DNA from 3 places in the Streptomyces sp. NPDC003456 genome. Region 2 is predicted to be linked to each of the others. Evidence: riboswitches for the same ligand, from Rfam matches in the RefSeq annotation. Region 2 holds a riboswitch; each other region holds the start of a gene.
The links. A riboswitch is a leader RNA that binds a small molecule or an ion and turns the genes downstream of it on or off. The one in region 2 is predicted to bind cyclic di-AMP.
Positions count from the first base shown of each region.

Region 1: linked by a shared signal. The riboswitch ahead of ACFYWG_RS29165 (transglycosylase family protein) and the one ahead of ACFYWG_RS21525 (M23 family metallopeptidase) in region 2 are both predicted to bind cyclic di-AMP.
Region 3: linked by a shared signal. The riboswitch ahead of ACFYWG_RS16925 (NlpC/P60 family protein) and the one ahead of ACFYWG_RS21525 (M23 family metallopeptidase) in region 2 are both predicted to bind cyclic di-AMP.

Region 1 covers NZ_JBIAOK010000007.1:384,679-391,513, forward strand. Annotated here, with positions in the region: gene ACFYWG_RS29140 (protein kinase) at 1-7, shown strand, start outside; gene ACFYWG_RS29145 (SurA N-terminal domain-containing protein) at 150-797, shown strand; gene ACFYWG_RS29150 (nucleoside triphosphate pyrophosphohydrolase) at 925-1,932, shown strand; gene ACFYWG_RS29155 (cytochrome P450) at 1,979-3,289, shown strand; gene ACFYWG_RS29160 (transglycosylase family protein) at 3,469-4,449, shown strand; cyclic di-AMP (ydaO/yuaA leader) riboswitch at 4,678-4,844, shown strand; gene ACFYWG_RS29165 (transglycosylase family protein) at 4,849-5,562, shown strand; gene eno (phosphopyruvate hydratase) at 5,964-6,835, shown strand, end outside.
Region 2 covers NZ_JBIAOK010000005.1:113,781-120,615, reverse strand. Annotated here, with positions in the region: gene ACFYWG_RS21540 (GNAT family N-acetyltransferase) at 1-1,327, opposite strand, end outside; gene ACFYWG_RS21535 (HPr family phosphocarrier protein) at 1,508-1,789, shown strand; gene ACFYWG_RS21530 (GntR family transcriptional regulator) at 1,988-2,683, opposite strand; gene ACFYWG_RS21525 (M23 family metallopeptidase) at 2,874-3,662, opposite strand; cyclic di-AMP (ydaO/yuaA leader) riboswitch at 3,676-3,836, opposite strand; gene ACFYWG_RS21520 (M16 family metallopeptidase) at 4,028-5,416, opposite strand; gene ACFYWG_RS21515 (M16 family metallopeptidase) at 5,413-6,783, opposite strand.
Region 3 covers NZ_JBIAOK010000004.1:154,863-161,697, reverse strand. Annotated here, with positions in the region: gene pcrA (DNA helicase PcrA) at 1-1,415, opposite strand, end outside; cyclic di-AMP (ydaO/yuaA leader) riboswitch at 1,730-1,904, shown strand; gene ACFYWG_RS16925 (NlpC/P60 family protein) at 1,912-3,096, shown strand; gene ACFYWG_RS16920 (hypothetical protein) at 3,174-4,115, shown strand; gene ACFYWG_RS16915 (hypothetical protein) at 4,093-4,446, opposite strand; gene ACFYWG_RS16910 (NlpC/P60 family protein) at 4,868-5,926, shown strand; gene ACFYWG_RS16905 (LuxR C-terminal-related transcriptional regulator) at 5,955-6,689, opposite strand; gene ACFYWG_RS16900 (PspC domain-containing protein) at 6,686-6,835, opposite strand, start outside.

The DNA.
Region 1 (6,835 bases), on a different contig from region 2:
GGGCTGAGGCCCGGTCCGGGGGCGGCGCGGCGGTGCCGGAAGTCCCGGTGAATCGTTGGTCGAATGGGTTGGCCAGAGCTTGCCCACTGCCTACCATCGATCACCGCAAGACCTTGTGCACCGTCGCACAATCTCCTCGGGAGGTCTCCTTGCACCGCCGCCGTCGCACCGCGCTCGTCCTCACCGCCGCGATCGCCGCCGCGGCGCCACTCCTCACCGCCTGCGGCAGCGACGCGCATCCCGGTGCCGCGGCCGTGGTGGGCGGGCAGCGCATCACCGTCTCCCAGCTGGAGGAGCGGGTCGGCGAGGTCCGGGCGGCCCAGCGGGCGGCCGTGCGGGACGAGGCGCAGTACCGGCAGGCCATCGCCCGGACCGGCACCCTCACCCGGGACACCCTGCAGACCATGGTGCTCGACCGGGTGCTGCACCGCGCCGCCCAGGACGCCGGGGTGACCGTCACCCGCAAGGAGGTCCAGACGATGCGCTCCGGCCTGGAGAAGCAGGCCGGCGGCGGCAAGGCGCTGGAGACGACCTGGCTGCAGCAGTACGGCATCCCGCCGCAGCGCCTGGAGGAGAACCTCCGCCTCCAGGTGGAGGCCCAGAAGCTCGCCGAGAAGCTCGGCACCGACACCAGCCGCCCCGAGTTCTGGAAGGCCCTGTCGGACGCCTCCAAGGAGCTCGACGTCGACCTCAACCCGCGCTACGGCACCTGGGACGTGCGCAAGAGCAGCCGCGCCGACGCCCGGACACCGTGGGTGCGCGACGTCACGGCGACCGGGGCGCAGCAGCCCATGTAGCACGCCGGGGGAGGGACCGGAGCGGGCCTGTGGACAACCCCCGGCCCGCGGACCGGCCGACCGGCCTCCGGTCCCACCCCTGTGGACGACCCGCGGCGCCGTCGGCCACGTGGGATAGCTTCGAAACGTGAACGCCAACCGCCCCGAAGCCACCCCGGGCCACCCGCAGGCCGCACCCGGCGCGGCCGCCGTCCCCGGCCGCGTCGTCCTGCTCACCACCAGCCACCGCGTCGCCCCCGGCCTGCTGTCCTGGCCCGCCTGGCAGGCCCTGCACGCCGCCGACCGGGTGCTGTGCGCGGACGGAGCCCACCCGCAGCTGCCCTATCTGCGCGAGGCCGGCATCGCCGTCGAGGAGGCGTCGCCCACCGCGCAGGAGCTGGTCGACGCCTGCGCAGGGGGCCACACGGTGGTCGTCGTGGCGACCGGCGAGGGCGAACCGGCCCTGACCGACGGGCTCGCCCGCCTCGCGGGCACCGGCCGCCTCACCATGCCGGAGCTGGAGCTGCTCCCCGCCTCCTACGACCTGCCCGGCGCCCGCCTCCTCGACCTCGTCCAGGTCATGGACCGCATCCGCGCCGCATGCCCCTGGTCCTCCCGGCAGACCCACAAGGGCCTCGCCAAGTACGGCATCGAGGAGGCGTACGAACTGGTCGAGGCGATCGAGGAGGGCGACCGCGACGAACTGCGCGAGGAGCTGGGTGACGTCCTGCTCCAGGTCGTCTTCCACGCCCGTATCGCCGAGGAGGACCCGGAGGCGCCCTTCTCCATCGACGACGTGGCCGGCGGCATCGTGGCCAAGCTCGTCCACCGCCACCCGCACGTCTTCGGCGACGCGACGGCCGAGACCCCCGAGGAGGTCAAGGCCCACTGGCTGCGCACCAAGGCGATCGAGAAGCAGCGCACCTCCGTCACCGAGGGCGTCCCGCTCGGCCAGCCCGGGCTGGCCCTGGCCGCCAAGCTCGCCTCCCGGGCCCGCACGGCCGGCCTCGACATACCCCTGCCCGCGGTGGAGGGCATCGGCTACGAGCTGCTGGCCCTGGCGGTGCGCGCGGAGGCCGAGGGCGTGGACCCGGAGGCCGCGCTGCGAGCGGCCGCCCGCGCCTACCGGGACGCGATCCGGCAGGCCGAGGGCTGAGCGGACCCGGGCGGGGCGGGGCCGGCGGGCCGGATACGGTCGGACCGTGACCGACCAGCCCCAGCCCAGCACGCCCGCTCCCACGCCCCGTCCCGGTCCGGCTCCGGCTCCGGCTCCGGCTCCGGAACTCTTCACGTGGGAGTTCGCGAGCGACCCCTACCCCGCCTACGCCTGGCTGCGCGAGCACGCCCCGGTGCACCGCACGCGGCTGCCCAGCGGAGTGGAGGCGTGGCTGGTCACGCGGTACGCGGACGCCAAGCAGACCCTCGCCGACCCGCGGCTCTCCAAGAACCCGGCGCACCACGACGAACCGGCCCACGCCAGAGGCAGGACGGGGATCCCGGGGGAGCGCAAGGCGGAGCTGATGACGCACCTGCTGAACATCGACCCGCCGGACCACACCCGGCTGCGGCGGCTGGTGTCGAAGGCGTTCACGCCCCGCCGGGTCGCCGAGTTCGCCCCCCGGGTGCAGGAGCTGACCGACGGGCTCATCGACACCTTCGCGCGCACGGGGTCGGCGGACCTCATCCACGAGTTCGCCTTCCCGCTGCCCATCTACGCCATCTGCGACCTGCTCGGCGTCCCCCGCGAGGACCAGGACGACTTCCGGGACTGGGCGGGCATGATGATCCGTCACCAGGGCGGGCCCCGCGGCGGCGTCGCCCGCTCGGTGAAGAAGATGCGCGGCTACCTCGCCGAGCTCATCCACCGCAAGCGCCAGGCGCTGCCGGCCGAGGCCGTCCCCGGCGAGGACCTCATCTCCGGGCTCATCCGCGCCTCCGACCACGGTGAGCACCTCACCGAGAACGAGGCGGCGGCCATGGCGTTCATCCTGCTGTTCGCCGGGTTCGAGACGACGGTCAACCTCATCGGCAACGGCACGTACGCCCTGCTCACCCATCCCGGGCAGCGCGCCCGGCTCCAGGCGTCCCTCGCCGCCGGGGAGCAGGACCTGCTGGCCACCGGTGTCGAGGAACTCCTGCGGTACGACGGCCCCGTGGAGCTCGCCACCTGGCGTTTCGCCACGCAGCCGCTGACCGTCGGCGGGCAGCGCATCGAGGCCGGCGACCCGGTCCTGGTGGTGCTGGCGGCGGCGGACCGGGACCCGGAGCGGTTCGCCGACCCGGACGTGCTGGACCTCTCCCGCCGCGACAACCAGCACCTCGGGTACGGCCACGGCATCCACTACTGCCTCGGCGCCCCGCTCGCCCGGCTGGAGGGCCAGACCGCCCTCGCCGCCCTGCTGACACGCCTGCCGGACCTCCGGCTCGCCGCCGACCCGGCCGAGCTGCGCTGGCGCGGCGGCCTCATCATGCGCGGGCTGCGGACCCTGCCGGTGGAGTTCACCCCGGCGTGACGGCCGCCGTGACCAGCCAGGGCCGGCGCCAAACATGACACGCCGTCACCACTGTGATCTTCACGTGATCTGTGCGGCATGAACTTGTGACAAGTGATCGTCTGCCGATACGTTCACCCATCAACGCGGCCCGGTCACGGCGCCGCGAGGGTCACTGCTGTCTTGCGAAAGGTCTCCGTATGCTCTCCGGGAACGGTCGTCACCGTCGCCCCCGCCAGGCTCCGGCTCTCCTCGTCGCGGCCGGAGTGACCGGCTCCGCCATCGCGATCCCGCTCCTCGGGGCGTCCGGTGCCAGCGCTGCCGACGGCACCACCTGGGACCGGATCGCGGACTGCGAGACCGGCGGGGCCTGGAGCCAGAACAGCGGCAACGGCTACTTCGGCGGCCTCGCACTGTCCCAGGAGGACTGGGAGAGCTACGGCGGGCTCGACCACGCCCCGAGCGCCGACCTGGCCAGCCGCTCGCAGCAGATAGCCGTCGCCGAGAGAATCCTCGCCGACCAGGGGGCCGGCGCCTGGCACACCTGCGGGCTCCTCTCCGGTCTGGAGAAGGGCTCGTCCGGCGAGTCCGACTCGTCCGATGAATCCGCTCCGACTGATTCGCGCGGATTGCTCGACTCACCCCAATCGTCCAGGTCTTCCGCCACGCCCTCCCCGTCGGCGACGTCCCCGTCCTCTTCTCCGTCCGGCGCGGCGTCGTCTGACGCGCCGTCGGCATCTCCGGATGAAACAGCCAATTCCGACAAGTCGCCCGGCTCGCGTGCCGCCGGCAAGGGCTCCGGCGGCTCGAAGTCGGCCACGCCCGAGAGTGCCCCCTCCGGCAAGTCCCGTCCGAGCGCCGAGTCTTCGGCCGCGGCCGACACCGGCTCCGGCCGGCACCGCGGCCCCAGCGCCGACGAGAGCGCCGAGTCCGCGGACGGCCATGCGGGAGGGTCCTCGGGCCGGCACGCCTCGCGCGGCGAGGAGGCGTCCGAAGAGCAGTCCGAGGGCGCCTACATCGTCGGCGTCGGGGACAGCCTCTGGTCCATCGCCGACTCCCTCCGGATCGACGGCGGATGGGACGAGTTCTACGACGGCGACGAGAAGGGGGCCGAGAGCGAACCGGACCTCGTTCTGCCCGGTCAGACGCTCACGGCGGAGGACGAAACGGACGGGAAGTAGCCGTTCGGGCAGTGCGGGAACGGCGGCGGAAGTCGCCCCGAAATGCCGCGAGTTCACGCCATGTTTCGCGGCCTATGTCCCGTATCGGCACGGTGAGAGATAGATCTCAGAAGCCCTGATCGTCTTTGAAATTCCGGCGATCGCCTGTCTACGGTCGTGACCGCTCGTCACCGCGAGCCCCGGCTGCCGCAACGCCGAATCCTGCCAGCGGCCGCACGGGAACAGTCGTCGCGTCAAGCGCCGTAGGCAGGAGCGGGGGACCCAAGGTAGGTGCCCGACCGGTTCGTCGAGCCGGAAGGGCTAGGGGTGGAGCCGCGTCCCGTGAGGGACGTGGCCGGGCAACTCAACCGGCCCGAACCCGACAGCTCACCTCGCAGGCGTCGGTGAGGGGATCCATCCATGCTGTTTTCCGGCAAGGGCAAGCACCGTCGTCCGTCCAAGGCCACCCGCGCCATCGCCGTCGCCGGTGTCGCCTCCGCCGCCGTCGCCGCTCCGCTGATGGCGGCCGGCAACGCCTCCGCCGCCACCGCCTCCGAGTGGGAGGCCGTCGCCCAGTGCGAGTCCGGCGGCAACTGGTCCATCAACACCGGCAACGGTTACTACGGCGGTCTGCAGTTCTCCGCCTCCACCTGGGCCGGCTACGGCGGCACCAAGTACGCCTCCACCGCCGACCAGGCCACCAAGGCGCAGCAGATCGAGATCGCCGAGAAGGTCCTCGCCGGCCAGGGCAAGGGCGCCTGGCCCGTCTGCGGCAAGGGCCTGTCGAGCGCCGCCTACACCGGCGGCGGTTCCACCGGCGACTTGGGCAGCTCCGCCGGCACCTCGCAGCAGAGCCAGCAGAGCCAGCAGAGCACCGAGTCCCGCGAGACCCAGCCGCAGCCGGCCTCCCGCTCCGACGAGCGCCCGGCCGCCAAGAAGACCGTCACCACCCCGACCGGCAAGAAGGTCAAGAAGGGCGACGGCGAGTACAAGGTCGTCAAGGGCGACACCCTCAGCTCCATCGCCGCCGAGGAGAAGGTCAAGGGCGGCTGGGAGAAGCTGTTCCAGCTGAACAAGGACATCGTCGAGGACGCCAACCTCATCTACCCGGGCCAGCAGCTGCACCTGAAGTAAGCAGCAGCGCCCGACCGCCGCAGGGCGGTCCGCACCGCGCTCACTTGCGGTCCGGCCGTCCGGCGGCCCCGCCCTCGCGGGAGGCCCCGCCCTGACAGGCGGCCCCCCGCCCGACGGCGGCCCCCGTCCCCACGGACACCCCGCCCCGGTGCGTGTACCCCCCGTACGCGCCGGGGCGGGGTCATGTCCGGCCCCGGCCGCGGCGGCGGAGTTTCGGCCGGTCTGGGCGAACCTGCTTTGTTCCGTTCGGAAACAATTTACTCTCGGTTCTGTCCATGGGGTGGGCGACCCGGTGGCCGATCGCCCGGAGCCGGTTAGGCTCATGTCGCGAGCCACCACGGCCCGCACCCCGCCGGGTCCACGCGACCCGCGTCACCGCGTCACATAAGAAGGAGATGCTCGTGCCGTCCATCGACGTCGTCGTAGCCCGGGAAATCCTGGACTCCCGAGGCAACCCCACGGTCGAGGTCGAGGTCGGCCTCGACGACGGCAGCACCGGTCGTGCCGCCGTCCCGTCCGGCGCCTCCACGGGCGCCTTCGAGGCCATCGAGCTCCGCGACGGCGACTCGAACCGCTACCTCGGCAAGGGTGTGGAGAAGGCCGTCCTCGCGGTCATCGAGCAGATCGGCCCGGAGCTGGTCGGCTACGACGCCACCGAGCAGCGCCTGATCGACCAGGCGATGTTCGACCTGGACGCCACCGACAACAAGGGCTCGCTGGGCGCCAACGCCATCCTCGGCGTCTCGCTCGCCGTCGCCCACGCCGCCTCCGAGGCCAGCGACCTGCCGCTGTTCCGCTACCTGGGCGGCCCCAACGCGCACCTGCTGCCGGTGCCGATGATGAACATCCTGAACGGCGGCTCGCACGCCGACTCCAACGTGGACATCCAGGAGTTCATGATCGCCCCGATCGGCGCGGAGTCCTTCTCCGAGGCCCTGCGCTGGGGCGCCGAGGTCTACCACACGCTGAAGAAGGTCCTGAAGAGCAAGGGCCTGGCCACCGGCCTCGGCGACGAGGGCGGCTTCGCCCCGAACCTCGGCTCCAACCGCGAAGCCCTCGACCTCATCCTCGAGGCGATCAACGAGGCCGGCTACACCCCCGGCGAGCAGATCGCCCTGGCCCTCGACGTCGCCGCCTCCGAGTTCTACAAGGACGGCGTCTACACCTTCGAGGGCAAGGAGCGCTCGGCGGCCGAGATGACCGAGTACTACGCGGAGCTCGTCGACGCGTACCCGCTCGTCTCCATCGAGGACCCGCTGTTCGAGGACGACTG
Region 2 (6,835 bases):
GCCGGGCGAGGCGGGTGAACTTGCGGGGGTTGCCGATGGACTCCAGGTACATGAGGACGACGTCGGTGTCGGGGTCCTCGTACCAGTACTGCAGGACGTCGTTGCCGGAGACGTCGGCGCGGTTGCCCGAGGAGACGAACGTGGACACGCCGGTGACGCCGGTGACGCCGCCTCCGCGCCGGTGCAGCCGGGAGAGCAGGGCCACGCCGATGGCGCCGGACTGGGCGAACAGACCGATGCGGCCCGGGCGCGGCACCTCGGGGGCGAGGGAGGCGTTGAGCCGTACCCGGGGCGAGGTGTTGATGATGCCGAAGGCGTTGGGCCCGATGATGCGCATGCCGTACGAGCGGGCCTGCCGGACGAGCGCGCGCTGGCGCTCACGCCCGTCGAGGCCGCTCTCGGCGTAGCCGGCGGACACCACGACGAGTCCCTGCACGCCGTGTTCGCCGCACTCGGCGACGACCTCGGGCACGTGCTCGGCGGGCACGGCGACGACCGCGAGGTCGACCGGGCCGTCGATGTCGCGCACCGAACGGTGCGCCGGCACCCCGTCGAGCTCCTTCTGCTCCTCGGGCAGGGCCTTGTTCACGGCGAACAGGCGGCCGGTGAAGCCGGCGTCGCGGATGTTGCCGAGGACGCTGCGGCCCACGCCGCCGGGGGTGCGTCCCGCACCGATGACGGCGACCGAGCCGGGCGTGAGCAGCCGCTGCACGGAGCGGGCCTCGGCGCGGTGCTCGCGCGCGTACTGCACGGCCAGGGAGCGGTCGGTGGGTTCGAGGTCGAACTCCAGGCGGACCACGCCGTCCTCGAAGCTGCGCTTCTGGGTGTACCCGGCGTCCGTGAACACCTTGATCATCTTGGTGTTGGCGGGCAGCACCTCGGCGGCGAACCGGCGGATACCGCGCTCGCGCGCGACGGCCGCGATGTGCTCCAGCAGGGCGGAGGCGACCCCGCGGCCCTGGTGGGCGTCCTGGACGAGGAAGGCGACCTCGGCCTCGTCGGCGGGCGCGGACGCGGGCGTTCCGTCGGCGCCGATCCGGTCGTAGCGTACGGTGGCGATGAACTCGCCGCCGACCGTGGCCGCGAGTCCCACCCGGTCCACGAAGTCGTGGTGCGTGAAGCGGTGGACGTCCTTGGCGGACAGGCGAGGGTACGGCGCGAAGAAGCGGTAGTACTTCGACTCGTCGGAGACCTGCTCGTAGAAGCTGACGAGGCGATCGGCGTCATCGACGGTGATGGGCCGGACGCGCGCGGTGCCCCCGTCGCGCAGCACCACGTCGGCCTCCCAGTGGGCGGGGTACTCGTGCCGGTCCGGCGAGGTCTGCATGGGCCCCAGAGTACGGCTCGCGTCCGGCAGCGGCGCGAGGCAGTCTGTGGAGGGCGTCAGTCGGGTCGAGGCCGCGATCCGACTTCCGCCCCGGGGCGGTGGCGAGACAGCCGCTCCCCGGTGGTCTTCACGTGTGGGAAACTGGTCTAGACAACCCTGAACACCGAAGGGCAGCAACACATGGCTGAGCGCCGCGTCAACGTCGGCTGGGCCGAGGGCCTCCACGCCCGCCCCGCCTCCATCTTCGTCCGAGCCGCCACGGCCACAGGCGTCCCGGTGACGATCGCCAAGGCTGACGGCAACCCCGTCAACGCGGCCTCGATGCTGGCCGTCCTGGGCCTGGGCGCCCAGGGCGGCGAGGAGATCGTCCTCGCCTCCGACGCCGAGGGCGCGGACGCCGCCCTGGACCGGCTGGCCAAGCTGGTCTCCGAGGGTCTCGAGGAACTGCCCGAGACCGTCTGAGCGGGAGCGCCCCAGCGGCGCGCACAAGGGCCCGTCCGGATTCGACCGGGCGGGCCCTCGGCATTACCGGAACACGTTCCCGGGATCGCGGACGAATTCATCCGCGCACGGAGACGCAGCGAATTCCGGGGAACGGGCGGCGGAAAAGGAAACTTCCGCACCTCCGGCATTCCCCGCTCTTTGTATACGGCCCTCGTGTTAATTCCGCGGGCTCGGCGTGTTGACGGGATGTTGCGAGTTCCTCACCTGCCCGCCGCGCTCCCCCGCCGGGCCGGTCCGCAGGCGGTGGGCGCCGGTCGCCCGCTCGATGTGCAGTGCCGCGGCCGCCCGCGCGCGCTCGCCGTCACCGCGCGCCACGGCGTCCACGATCGCGCCGTGCTCGTTCCAGCTGTCCACCGGGCCGGCCGGTGCCTCGACCGTGTACATCCAGGCGATCTTGTGCCTCAGCTGGGTCAGCACCGAGGTCAGTGCGGGGCTGCCGCACGCCTGGGCCAGCGTCTCGTGGAACCAGCCGTCCAGCGAGCGCAGGTCCTCGCCGCCGCCCTGGCGGGCCCGCTCCTGGCCCAGCCGCACCAGGCCGCGCAGGACCTTGAGGTGCGCCTCGGTGCGGCGCTGGGCGGCCCGGGCGGCGCCGAGCGGCTCCAGCAGCGCGCGCATCTGCAGCAGGTCGGCGGCCTCCTGCTCGGTGGGTTCGGCGACGCACGCGCCCGCGTGCCGCCGCGTCACCACGAAACCCTCCGCCTCCAGGGTGCGCAGGGCCTCGCGCACGGGGACGCGGGAGACGCCGTAGCGGCGCGCCAGCAGCTCCTCGGTGAGCCGGGTGCCCCGCGCGTGGACGCCGGCGACGATGTCGTCGCGGATGGCCGTGCACACCGAGTGCGCGGGAATGCGCATGACCGACCTCCGTCTGATTCCCCGGAAAACGCCGACGTGTGCCGGCGACTTCATTGCATGTGACTCTATTGCAATGTGCCGCAGTTTCCGGCGGCGGGCGTAAATCCGGGGAAACTTTTTGGACGCCGGGCCGTCCAGGACGCGAAAAAGCCCCGGCGGGAGCCGGGGCTTTCACGATCGCCGGGTGCCGTCAGAGGTTGACGCCGTGCGAGCGGAGGTAAGCGACGGGGTCCATGTCGGAGCCGTACTCGGGGCTCGTACGGGCCTCGAAGTGCAGGTGCGGTCCGGTGACGTTGCCGGTCGCGCCGGACAGGCCGATCTGCTGGCCGGGGGTGACCTTCTGGCCCACGGAGACGCCGACGGACGACAGGTGGCCGTACTGGGTGTACGTGCCGTCGTTCATCTTGATCACGACCTGGTTGCCGTACGCGCCGCCCCAGCCGGCCTCGACGACCGTGCCTATGCCGACGGAGTGGACGGAGGTGCCGGTCGCGGCGTGGAAGTCGACGCCGGTGTGGCTGCCGGAGGACCACAGGCCACTGCTGGCCTGGTACCCGGTGGACACGTACGAGCCGGAGATCGGGGACACGAAGGTGTTCAGGCGCTTGCGCTCGGCCTCACGGGCGGCGCGCTCCTTGGCCTCGCGGGCCTTCTCGGCCGCTTCCTTGGCCTGCTCGGCCGCCTCGGCGGCCCGCTCGCGGGCGGCCTCCTCGGCCTTCTTCTTCGCGGCGGCCTCCTCGGCCGCCTGCTTCTGCGCGACGGCCTGGGCGTCGATCTGCTCCGCGACGGTGTCGCCCAGGGTGACGACGGGGGTCAGACCGGTCTGCTCGGGAGCGGGCTCGGCGGCGAAGGCGGCCGGGGCGGCCACGGTGCCGATGACGCCCGTCGTGGCGAGGGCCGCGACGCCCGCCGCACGGGCCGTGCCGCGCTGGAGGCGGCTGGGACGACGGTGCTTGCCGGTGGCGCGGGTGAACGCCATGAAGTGGCTGGTCCTTTCCTTCCTTCTCGCCTACCGGGTTAGCTGACGGGTTCGGAGCAGGAAGGTCTCCTACGGGCCCCCTCGCGGTGCGCGCGGGCGTCCGATTCACCCCAGGGACTGTGGGTCCCCGGCTCCCCTGGCTCGCGCCGTACGGGGACTCGGCGATGACTGTCCGGTGCCGCGGGTGCGGCGCACTGCCTGACGAACAGCCCGGACGACGCTAAGCGGCGCCACTTTCAATTCCCAAACGGATCCCGGCTTTTGTAGCGCATCCCACAGGGCAGACAGGCCACCTCCGTATCAATTCGGGCATAAGGGAGCCCTGGTGCCTTGGAAGACAACCAGGGCTCCTCGCGCGTGCGCTCCTACTCGGCCGTGACGACCGAGACTTCGCCGATGCCGAGGGCCTCGACGGGTGCCTTGATCTGCGCCGCGTCACCGACGAGGACCGTCACCAGCCGGTCCACCGGGAAGGCGCTGACGACCGCCGCGGTGGCCTCCACGGTGCCGGTCGCGGCGAGCTGCCGGTACAGCGTGGCCTGGTAGTCGTCGGGCAGGTGCTGCTCGACCTGGTCGGCCAGCGTGGAGGCCACGGCTGCCGCCGTCTCGTACTTCAGCGGCGCGACGCCGACCAGGTTCTGCACGGCGACGTCCCGCTCGGCGTCGGTCAGGCCTTCGGCGGCCAGCGTGCGCAGCACCGTCCACAGGTCCTCAAGGGCCGGGCCGGTGTTGGGTGTGTCCACCGAGCCGCTGATGGCGAGCATCGAGGCACCGGTGCCGTCCGGGGCGGACCGCAGCACCTGGGCGAACGCCCGCACCCCGTAGGTGTAGCCCTTCTCCTCGCGCAGCACCCGGTCCAGACGGGACGTCAGGGTGCCGCCGAGGCAGTACGTGCCGAGCACCTGCGCGGGCCACAGGCGGTCGTGCCGGTCCGGGCCGGTGCGGCCGATGAGCAGCTGCGTCTGGACGGCGCCCGGGCGGTCGACGATGACGACCCGGCCGGTGTCGTCGGCGGTGACCGGCGGCACCGGCCGCGGCTCGGCCCGGGAGCCCGTCCAGGCGCCCAGCGTGTCGCCCAGCAGGGCGTCGAGGTCGACGCCGGTGAGGTCGCCGACGACGACGGCGGTGGCCGTGGCGGGGCGGACGTGCTTCTCGTAGAAGCCGCGCACGGCGGCGGAGTCGATCGCGGCGACCGTCTCCTCGGTGCCCTGCCGGGGCCGCGACATACGCGAGTCCGCCGGGAACAGCTGCCGGGACAGCTCCTTGGCGGCCCGGCGCGAGGGGTTGGCCAGCTCGTGCGGGATCTCGTCGAGGCGGTTGCGGACCAGCCGCTCGATCTCGCTGTCCGCGAAGGCGGGCGCCCTCAGCGCGTCGGCCAGCAGGCCGAGGCCCTTCTCGAGCCGGGAGGCCGGGACCTCCAGGCTGATGCGGACCCCGGGGTGGTCGGCGTGCGCGTCGAGCGTGGCGCCGGCGCGCTCCAGCTCGGCGGCGAACTCCTCGGCGGAGTGCTTGTCGGTGCCCTCGGAGAAGGCCCGCGCCATGAGCGTGGCGACGCCGTCGAGGCCGGCGGGCTCGGCCTCCAGGGGTGCGTCCAGCAGCACCTCCACGGCGACGACCTGCTGACCGGGGCGGTGGCAGCGCAGGACCGTCAGGCCGTTGCCGAGCGTGCCGCGCTCCGGGGCCGGGAAGGCCCACGGCTTGGCCTCGCCCGCCTGCGGCCGGGGGTGGAAGTCCATCGTGGCGAGCTCGGTCACTTGGCCGCCTCCTCGTTGTCGTCGCCGGCCGCGGCAGCGGCGCCGGCGGCATCGTCGGTCTCGTCGGCGACGGGCTCGTAGACGAGCACCGCGCGGTTGTCGGGGCGCAGGCGGGCCTTGGCGACCTCCTGGACCTCCTCGGCCGTCACCTCCAGCACCCGCTGGACGGCGGTCAGGGCGAGCTGCGGGTCGCCGAACAGCACGGCGTAGCGGCACAGTTCGTCGGCGCGGCCCGCGACCGTGCCGAGGCGGTCCAGCCACTCGCGCTCCAGCTGGGCCTGGGCGCGCTCCATCTCCTCGGCGGTGGGGCCCTCCTCGGCGAACCGGGCGAGCTCCTCGTCGATGGCGGCCTCGATGACCGGCACCTCCACGTCACCGGAGGTCTTCACGTCCAGCCAGCCCAGGGAGGGCGCCCCGGCCAGCCGCAGCAGCCCGAACCCGGCCGCCACGGCCGTGCGGTCGCGCCGCACGAGGCGGTTGTACAGGCGGGAGGACTCGCCGCCGCCGAGGACGGTGAGGGCCAGGTCGGCCGCGTCGCACGCGCGCGTGCCGTCGTGCGGCAGCCGGTAGGCGGCCATCAGGGCGCGGGCCGGGACCTCCTCCTCGACGACCTCGCGCAGCTGCTCGCCGATGGTCTCCGGCAGGGAGCCGTCGCGCGGGGCGGGCTTGCCGTCGTGGCCGGGGATGGAGCCGAAGTACTTCTCCACCCAGGCCAGCGTCTGCTCGGGGTCGATGTCGCCGACCACGGAGAGCACCGCGTTGTTCGGCGCGTAGTAGGTGCGGAAGAAGGCGCGCGCGTCCTCCAGGGTCGCCGCGTCCAGGTCGGCCATCGAGCCGATCGGCGTGTGGTGGTAGGGGTGGCCCTCCGGGTAGGCGAGGGCGGTGAGCTTCTCGAAGGCGGTGCCGTAGGGGACGTTGTCGTAGCGCTGGCGCCGCTCGTTCTTGACGACGTCGCGCTGGTTCTCCATCGACTCATCGTCGAGGGCGGCCAGCAGGGAGCCCATGCGGTCGGCCTCCAGCCAGAGGGCGAGCTCCAGCTGGTGGGCGGGCATGGTCTCGAAGTAGTTGGTCCGCTCGAAGCTGGTGGTGCCGTTCAGCGAGCCGCCCGCGCCCTGGACGAGCTCGAAGTGGCCGTTGCCCTTGACCTGGGCGGATCCCTGGAACATCAAGTGCTCGAAAAGGTGAGCCAGACCTGTGCGCCCCTTGACTTCGTGGCGCGAGCCGACGTCGTACCAGAGGCACACCGCCGCGACCGGGGTCAGGTGGTCCTCGGAGAGCACCACGCGCAAGCCGTTGGCCAGGCGGTGCTCGGTCGCTGTCAGGCCCCCGGAGCCTGCCTGGGCTGTGGCCGTGTGACCCATGGGCATGTACGTCCCTTCGATCGCGGAGCGGTCTTCACAACCGCGGATTCGTGCCGGT
Region 3 (6,835 bases), on a different contig from region 2:
GCCAGGACGTCCCGGACCTCCTTGCGCTCGTAGAAGCGGACGCCGCCGACGACCTTGTAGGGCAGGCCGACGCGGATGAAGACCTCTTCGAAGACACGGGACTGGGCGTTGGTGCGGTAGAACACCGCGACGTCGCCCGCCTTGGCCTCGCCCGCGTCGGTGAGGCGGTCTATCTCGTCGGCGACGAACTGGGCCTCGTCGTGCTCGGTGTCGGCGACGTAGCCGGTGATGCGGGCGCCGGTGCCCGCGTTGGTCCACAGGTTCTTCGGGCGGCGGGACTCGTTGCGCTCGATGACGGCGTTGGCCGCGGACAGGATGGTCTGCGTGGAGCGGTAGTTCTGCTCGAGCAGGATCGTCGTGGCGTCCGGGTAGTCCTCCTCGAACTGGAGGATGTTGCGGATGGTCGCGCCGCGGAAGGCGTAGATCGACTGGTCGGCGTCGCCGACCACGCACAGCTCGGCGGGCGGGACCTCGGCCTCGGGCGGTACGTCGACGGGGTGCTCGGAGGTGCCGACCAGCTCGCGGACCAGGGCGTACTGCGCGTGGTTGGTGTCCTGGTACTCGTCGACCAGGACGTGCCGGAAGCGGCGGCGGTAGTGCTCGGCGACGTCCGGGAAGGCGCGCAGCAGGTTGACCGTCGTCATGATCAGGTCGTCGAAGTCGAGGGCGTTCGCCTCGCGCAGGCGCGACTGGTACATCGCGTAGGCCTGGGCGAGCGTCTTCTCGAAGCCGTCGGTCGCCTGGGCGGCGAAGTCCTCCTCGTCGATCAGCTCGTTCTTCAGGTTGCTGATCTTGGCGCTGAAGGACTTGGGCGGGTAGCGCTTGGGGTCGAGGTCCAGGTCGCGGCAGACCAGGGCCATGAGGCGCTTGGAGTCGGCGGCGTCGTAGATCGAGAAGGAGGAGGTGAAGCCGAGCTTCTTGCTCTCGCGGCGGAGGATGCGCACGCACGCGCTGTGGAAGGTCATGACCCACATGGCGTTGGCGCGCGGGCCGACGAGCTGCTCGACGCGCTCCTTCATCTCGCCGGCGGCCTTGTTGGTGAAGGTGATCGCGAGGATCTGGCCCGGGTGCACGTTCCGCTCGGCGAGCAGGTGGGCGATGCGGTGCGTGAGCACGCGGGTCTTGCCGGATCCGGCGCCGGCGACGATGAGCAGCGGGGAGCCGGCGTGGACCACGGCGGCGCGCTGGTTGTCGTTCAGCCCTTCCAGCAGCGCGGCGGCGTCGATCACCGGACGGGGGGCGCCGTCCCGGTAGTGGGTGTCCCGGTCCGGCGGCACGTCGAACTTCCCGCCGAACAGATCGTCCGGAAGCGGCTCCGGAGCGTGATCGTCCTCGGGCGGCGGCGGGGGCTCGTCCGCGGGGCCGCGCTGGGCCTGGAGGTCCGCCAGGAAGCTGTCGTCAAAGAGGCTGCTCATCGCTCTCCGAGTCTAGGGCGCCCCACTGACAGCCCGCCGCCACCCCGAGAACATCACCCCGGACCACGGCCGCCAGGGCCGGGCGGATGGCTCGTTGTCACCCAGCAGGACCGCATGATCACGGTCCGCTATGTCCGCAACAATTCCGGACAACTGGCGACCAAACCGCCGCGATCATTCACTCCGGGCAACGCTTCCGGGAAAGGTCACGAAAATGTATCGGGCATATCACCCATCAACCTTCACAGGGGCCACACGAGTTGGCTACCGTGCGATCAGGCCGCACGACCCTCTCCGGCGAACGTCGCCGGGCCGCGCGGCCTCCGCCGAGTCCGGTGTGCCGCAGCGGCAGCCGGAGCCGGGGACCCAACCGAGAACCCCGGGGTGAATCGGCCCGCCTCCGCATCCGGAGAAGGCCGTAGGGCAACCCTTCCGAACCACCCGCCCGAACCCGACAGCTAACCCGGTAGGCGGACGATGGAAGGAGTCGCCTCCCTTGGCGTCGCACCGCAAGTCGCGTCCCACCGGTTCGCGCGTGGCAGGCATACGGACCCCCGCCCTGGCAACGGCGGCCCTCACCTCCGTGGCCCTGCTGTCCCAGTCGGCCGATGCCGCACCCGAGGCCGACGACAAGCCCAGCCTCGAAGAAGTCGAGAAGAAGGTCGACGACCTGTACCGCCAGGCCGAGTCGGCGACCGACAAGTACAACGCGGCCAAGGAGAAGACCGCGAAGCAGCGCAAGCGCGTCGACACCCTCCTCGACGACGTCGCGCAGCGCGCCCAGAAGCTGAACGATGCGCGCGACAAGCTCGGCTCCTACGCCTCCGCCCAGTACCGCACGGGGGCCGCCGCCCCGGAGACGGCGACGTTCCTGCTCGCGGACAGCCCGCAGGACTACTTCGACCAGACCCAGCTGATGGACCGGATGACCGGCCGCCAGAAGGAAGCGGTCGACGACTTCGTCACGCAGCAGTCCGAGACGATGACCAAGCGCCGGGAGGCGACCGAGAGCCTCGAGAAGCTCACCGACGCGCAGGGCGACCTGAAGGCGGCCAAGGCGACCGTCCAGCGCAAGCTGGCCGACGCCCGCACGCTGATGTCGCGGCTGACCGCCGAGGAGAAGGCGCGGCTCGCGGCGATCGAGCAGGAGAAGCAGGAGGAGGCCGACCGCCGGGCCGCCGAGCTGGCCCGGCAGCAGGCCGCGCGGGAGCAGGCCGCGCAGGAGCGGGCGCAGCGCGAGGAGGCCACGCGGCAGGAGAGCGCTTCGCCGTCGGCGGACTCCGGCTCGTCCACCACGACGGCTCCGACGGACTCCTCGTACGCCACCAAGGCGGACAAGGCCCTCGCCTTCGCGCGCGCCCAGATCGGCAAGCCGTACGTCTGGGGGGCCGTCGGTCCGGGCTCCTACGACTGCTCCGGCCTGACCCAGGCCGCGTGGAAGGCCGCGGGCGTCGATCTGCCGCGCACGACGTACGACCAGGTCCGCGCCGGCACCACCGTCCCGGTGTCGCAGGCGCGGCCGGGCGATCTGGTCTTCTTCTACGACGACATCACGCACGTCGGGCTGTACATCGGCAACGGCATGATGATCCACGCGCCCAAGCCCGGCACCTACGTACGCGAGGAGTCGATCTACTACGACGGCGAGTCGGCCGTCCACAGCGTGGTGCGGCCCGCCTGAGCGGACGCGGGCGTTTTTGAGGGGCACGCGCGCGTGCCCCTCACCTCCCGCGCGGGTTGCTCTCTAGCATCGGCGCTATGTCCGGTCCCTCCCCGTTTGCCACCTGGTGGGCGACGTATGCGCTGGCGACCGGCACCGTGTCGGTCGGTCTCGACTCCGCGGGTCACGCGGTCCTCTCCCGGGTCGTCCTCGCCCTGGCCTGCGGCGCCTGGCTGGTGTCGGCGGTGAGCCTGCTGCAGCGGGCGCGCGGTGCGTGGCGCAGCGAGGTGCCCGCCGTCTTCACCACGGCGGCGGCCGCCGCCGTCCTCGGCACCGGTTTCACAGCCGCGGGCCTGCCGGCCGTGGCCTGGGCACTGCTGGCGCTGTCCGCGCTGCTCTGGGCGGTGCTGCTGGCCGTGGAGGTCGGGGGGCGGCGCGGGACGGTGTTCCTGCGGTGTGTTGCCACCCAGTGCCTCGCCGTGCTGGCCGCCGCCCTGGCCGCGGCCGAGTCGCTGGCCTGGCCGGCCCACGCGGCCCTGGTGCTGCTGTGGCTGGGGCTCGCGCTGTACGGCTTCGCCCTGTTCCGTTTCCAGCCCCGGCAGGTGGAGGAGGGACGCGGGGACCACTGGTTCGCCGAAGGCGCGCTCGCGGTCTCGGCGCTGGCCGGGGCGTACCTGCTGTCGGCCGACAGCTCCCGCCTCTACCTGTGGAACCAGGACGACGGCGACGCCCTGCGCAACACCGCCGTCACCCTGCTCGTCCTGGCGGCGGTGTGCTGTGTCGCGCTGCTGGTCGCCGAGCTGTTCTGGCCCCGGCACCACTACGACGCGCGGCGCTGGGCCACTGTGTTCTGCGGGGCCGTGACGGCGGCGGCCACGCTGGAGGTCGCCGCGGCGCTCGACGTGGGCTGGCTCGCCGGTGCCGGCGAGGCGCTGGTGTGGGTGGCCGTGGCCGCCTGGCTCGCCTGCACCGCCTGGGCCGCCGCCGCGGCCCGGGCCGCGGCGCGGTCCTCCCGGGTCAGGTCCAGAGCACGGCGATGAAGACGTTGGCCGTGGTGAGCAGTCCGACCAGGCCGAACAGGCCCTTGTCCACCTTCTCCTCGTCGCGCTTGACGTAGACCAGGCCCAGGATCACGACCAGCAGCGCCAGCTTCACGCCGATCTTGACGTTGTTCACGGACTGGTCGTCGGCCTGGTTGAGGCCCACCAGGACGATGCCGGTGACCAGCATGGTCAGGGCGCCGTGCAGCATCGCGGGCGTGAAGCGGGCCGTACCCTCGCCCATCGCCTTCATCTGGGTGAGGAAGCCGCCCAGGAGCGAGGCGATGCCGATGATGTGCAGGCCGACGAAGAGGTGGATGAGTACGTCCATGGGGCCGGAGCCTAACCAGGGCCCCACGGCCGCCCGTCACCGGCCCGGTGACGCATATATGGGCCCCATGGCACTCGGCCGCCCCCGCCCGCCCATGATCCGGGGCTCCGGTCATCACACTGAGTGAAGGGAGGGGCGCCGCGGCGGGATCTTGGTCGCATACGGTCACCACCGGTCCTCCGCGGACAGTTCCGCACACCCGCCACGGGAGCCGCACGCGCACCTCTACGGTCCTTCAGCAGGTGACCGGCTCCCCACCGCCGCCCGGGCCAGGGGCGGCAGTCGGACACCACCGCCGAGAAGGTCCGGCGGCGGCCCGTTCTCCCCTGTGCGGGCCGCCGCCGGACGCGCAGGCCGCCCGTCCGCTCCCCCGGCGGCCGCAGACCCCCGCCGGCGGTCGAGGAAAGGACGTGGCCCCCAGGTGGCAGCGCACCGAAAGCCCCGACTACGCCCCACGGCCGGCGGCAGAGCCCGTACGGCCGCCACGATCGCCCTCGCCTCCGCGGCGACGGCGACGGGCTTCGACGGGACCGGGCACGCCGACCCGCAGCCCGCCCCCGGCCAGGTCAGGGCCGAGGTGGCCGAGCTCTACCGGCAGGCGGAGGCCGCCACCGAGAAGTACAACGGCGCGAAGGAGAAGGCCGACGCGGCCCGGCAGCGGCTGAAGGCCCTGCAGGACCGGGCGGCCCGCTCGCAGGAACGGCTGGACGAGGCCCGGCAGGCCCTCGGTGCGACCGCCGCGGCGCAGTACCGCTCCGGTGGCCTCGACCCCGCGATGCAGCTCGTCCTGTCCGACGACCCCGACCGCTATCTGGAGAACGCCGAGTTCGTCGAGCGGGCCGGCGACCGGCAGGGCGCCGCCGTCCGCCGCGTGCGCAGCCGGCTGCGCGAGATCGAGCAGCTGCGCGGGGCCGCGCGCGTCGAGCTGACGTCCCTGAGGGCACGGCAGGCGGAGCTGCAGCGGCACAGGAGGACGGTCACCGGCAAGCTGGGCTCCGCGCGGCAGCTGCTAGCCCGGCTGACCCCGCAGGAACGTTCCCGGATGAGCGGATCATCGGACCGCGCCACCCGCTCGGCGGGCGCCCGCGCCACGCTCGCGGCCCCCGGCTCGGCCACGGCCCGGGCCCCCGGCCCCCGCGCGGCCGCCGCCGTCTCCTACGCCTACGCCAAGCTCGGCAGCCCGTACGTCTGGGGCGCGACCGGCCCGAACGCCTTCGACTGCTCCGGCCTCGTCCAGGCCGCCTACCGCTCGGCCGGTGTCTCCCTGCCGCGCACCACCTACGCCCAGATCGCCGCCGGGCGCCGGGTCTCCCGCTCGGAACTCCTCCCCGGGGACCTGGTGTTCTTTTACGCCGGGATCAGCCACGTCGGCATCTACGTCGGCAACGGGCGGATGATCCACGCCCCGAACCCGTCGGCGCCGGTCCGCGTGGCGCCGCTCGACGAGATGCCCTTCGCGGGGGCGACACGGGTGGTCTGAGCCGGCGCACCCACCCCGGCCGGCGCACTCACACCAGCCGGCGGGCCGTCGCCCAGCGGGTCAGCTCGTGCCGGTTGGACAGCTGGAGCTTGCGCAGGACCGCCGAGACGTGGGACTCGACCGTCTTCACCGAGATGTACAGCTGCTTGGCGATCTCCTTGTAGGCGTATCCCCGGGCGATGAGCCGCAGCACCTCGCGCTCGCGCTGGGTGAGGCGGTCCAGGTCCTCGTCGACGGGCGGCGCGTCGGTGGAGGCGAAGGCGTCCAGCACGAAACCGGCGAGCCGCGGCGAGAAGACGGCGTCGCCCTCCTGGACGCGGAAGATCGAGTCCACCAGGTCGGTGCCCGTGATGGTCTTGGTGACATAACCCCGGGCGCCGCCGCGGATCACGCCGATCACGTCCTCCGCCGCGTCCGAGACGGACAGCGCGAGGAACCGCACCGGCTGCTCGGTGGCCGCCATCAGCGGGGCGCAGCGGCGCAGCACCTCCACCCCGCCGCCGCCCGGGAGGTGCACGTCCAGGAGCACGACCTCGGGCCGGGTGGCGGTGATGACCGTGACCGCCTGGTCGACGTCCGCGGCCTCGCCGACGACCTCGACTCCGGTCTGCGCGGTCTGCCCGATCTCCGCCTGGACGCCGGTGCGGAACATGCGGTGGTCGTCGACGAGGACCACGCGCACGTGACGCCCGGGGCCGCCGCCCGGCTCCGCGGCCGCCCGGTCGTCTCCCGCGGTGCCGTTCGCCTCGGTCGGGTCGCTCATGACGTCTTCTCCGCCCTCTCCATCTCCAGCTCGACCTCCGTGCCGCCGTCCGGCACCGCGCGCAGCCGCGCCGTCCCGCCGTTGCGCTCCATGCGGCCGATGATCGATTCTCTGACACCCATCCGGTCGGCGGGTATCGAGTCGAG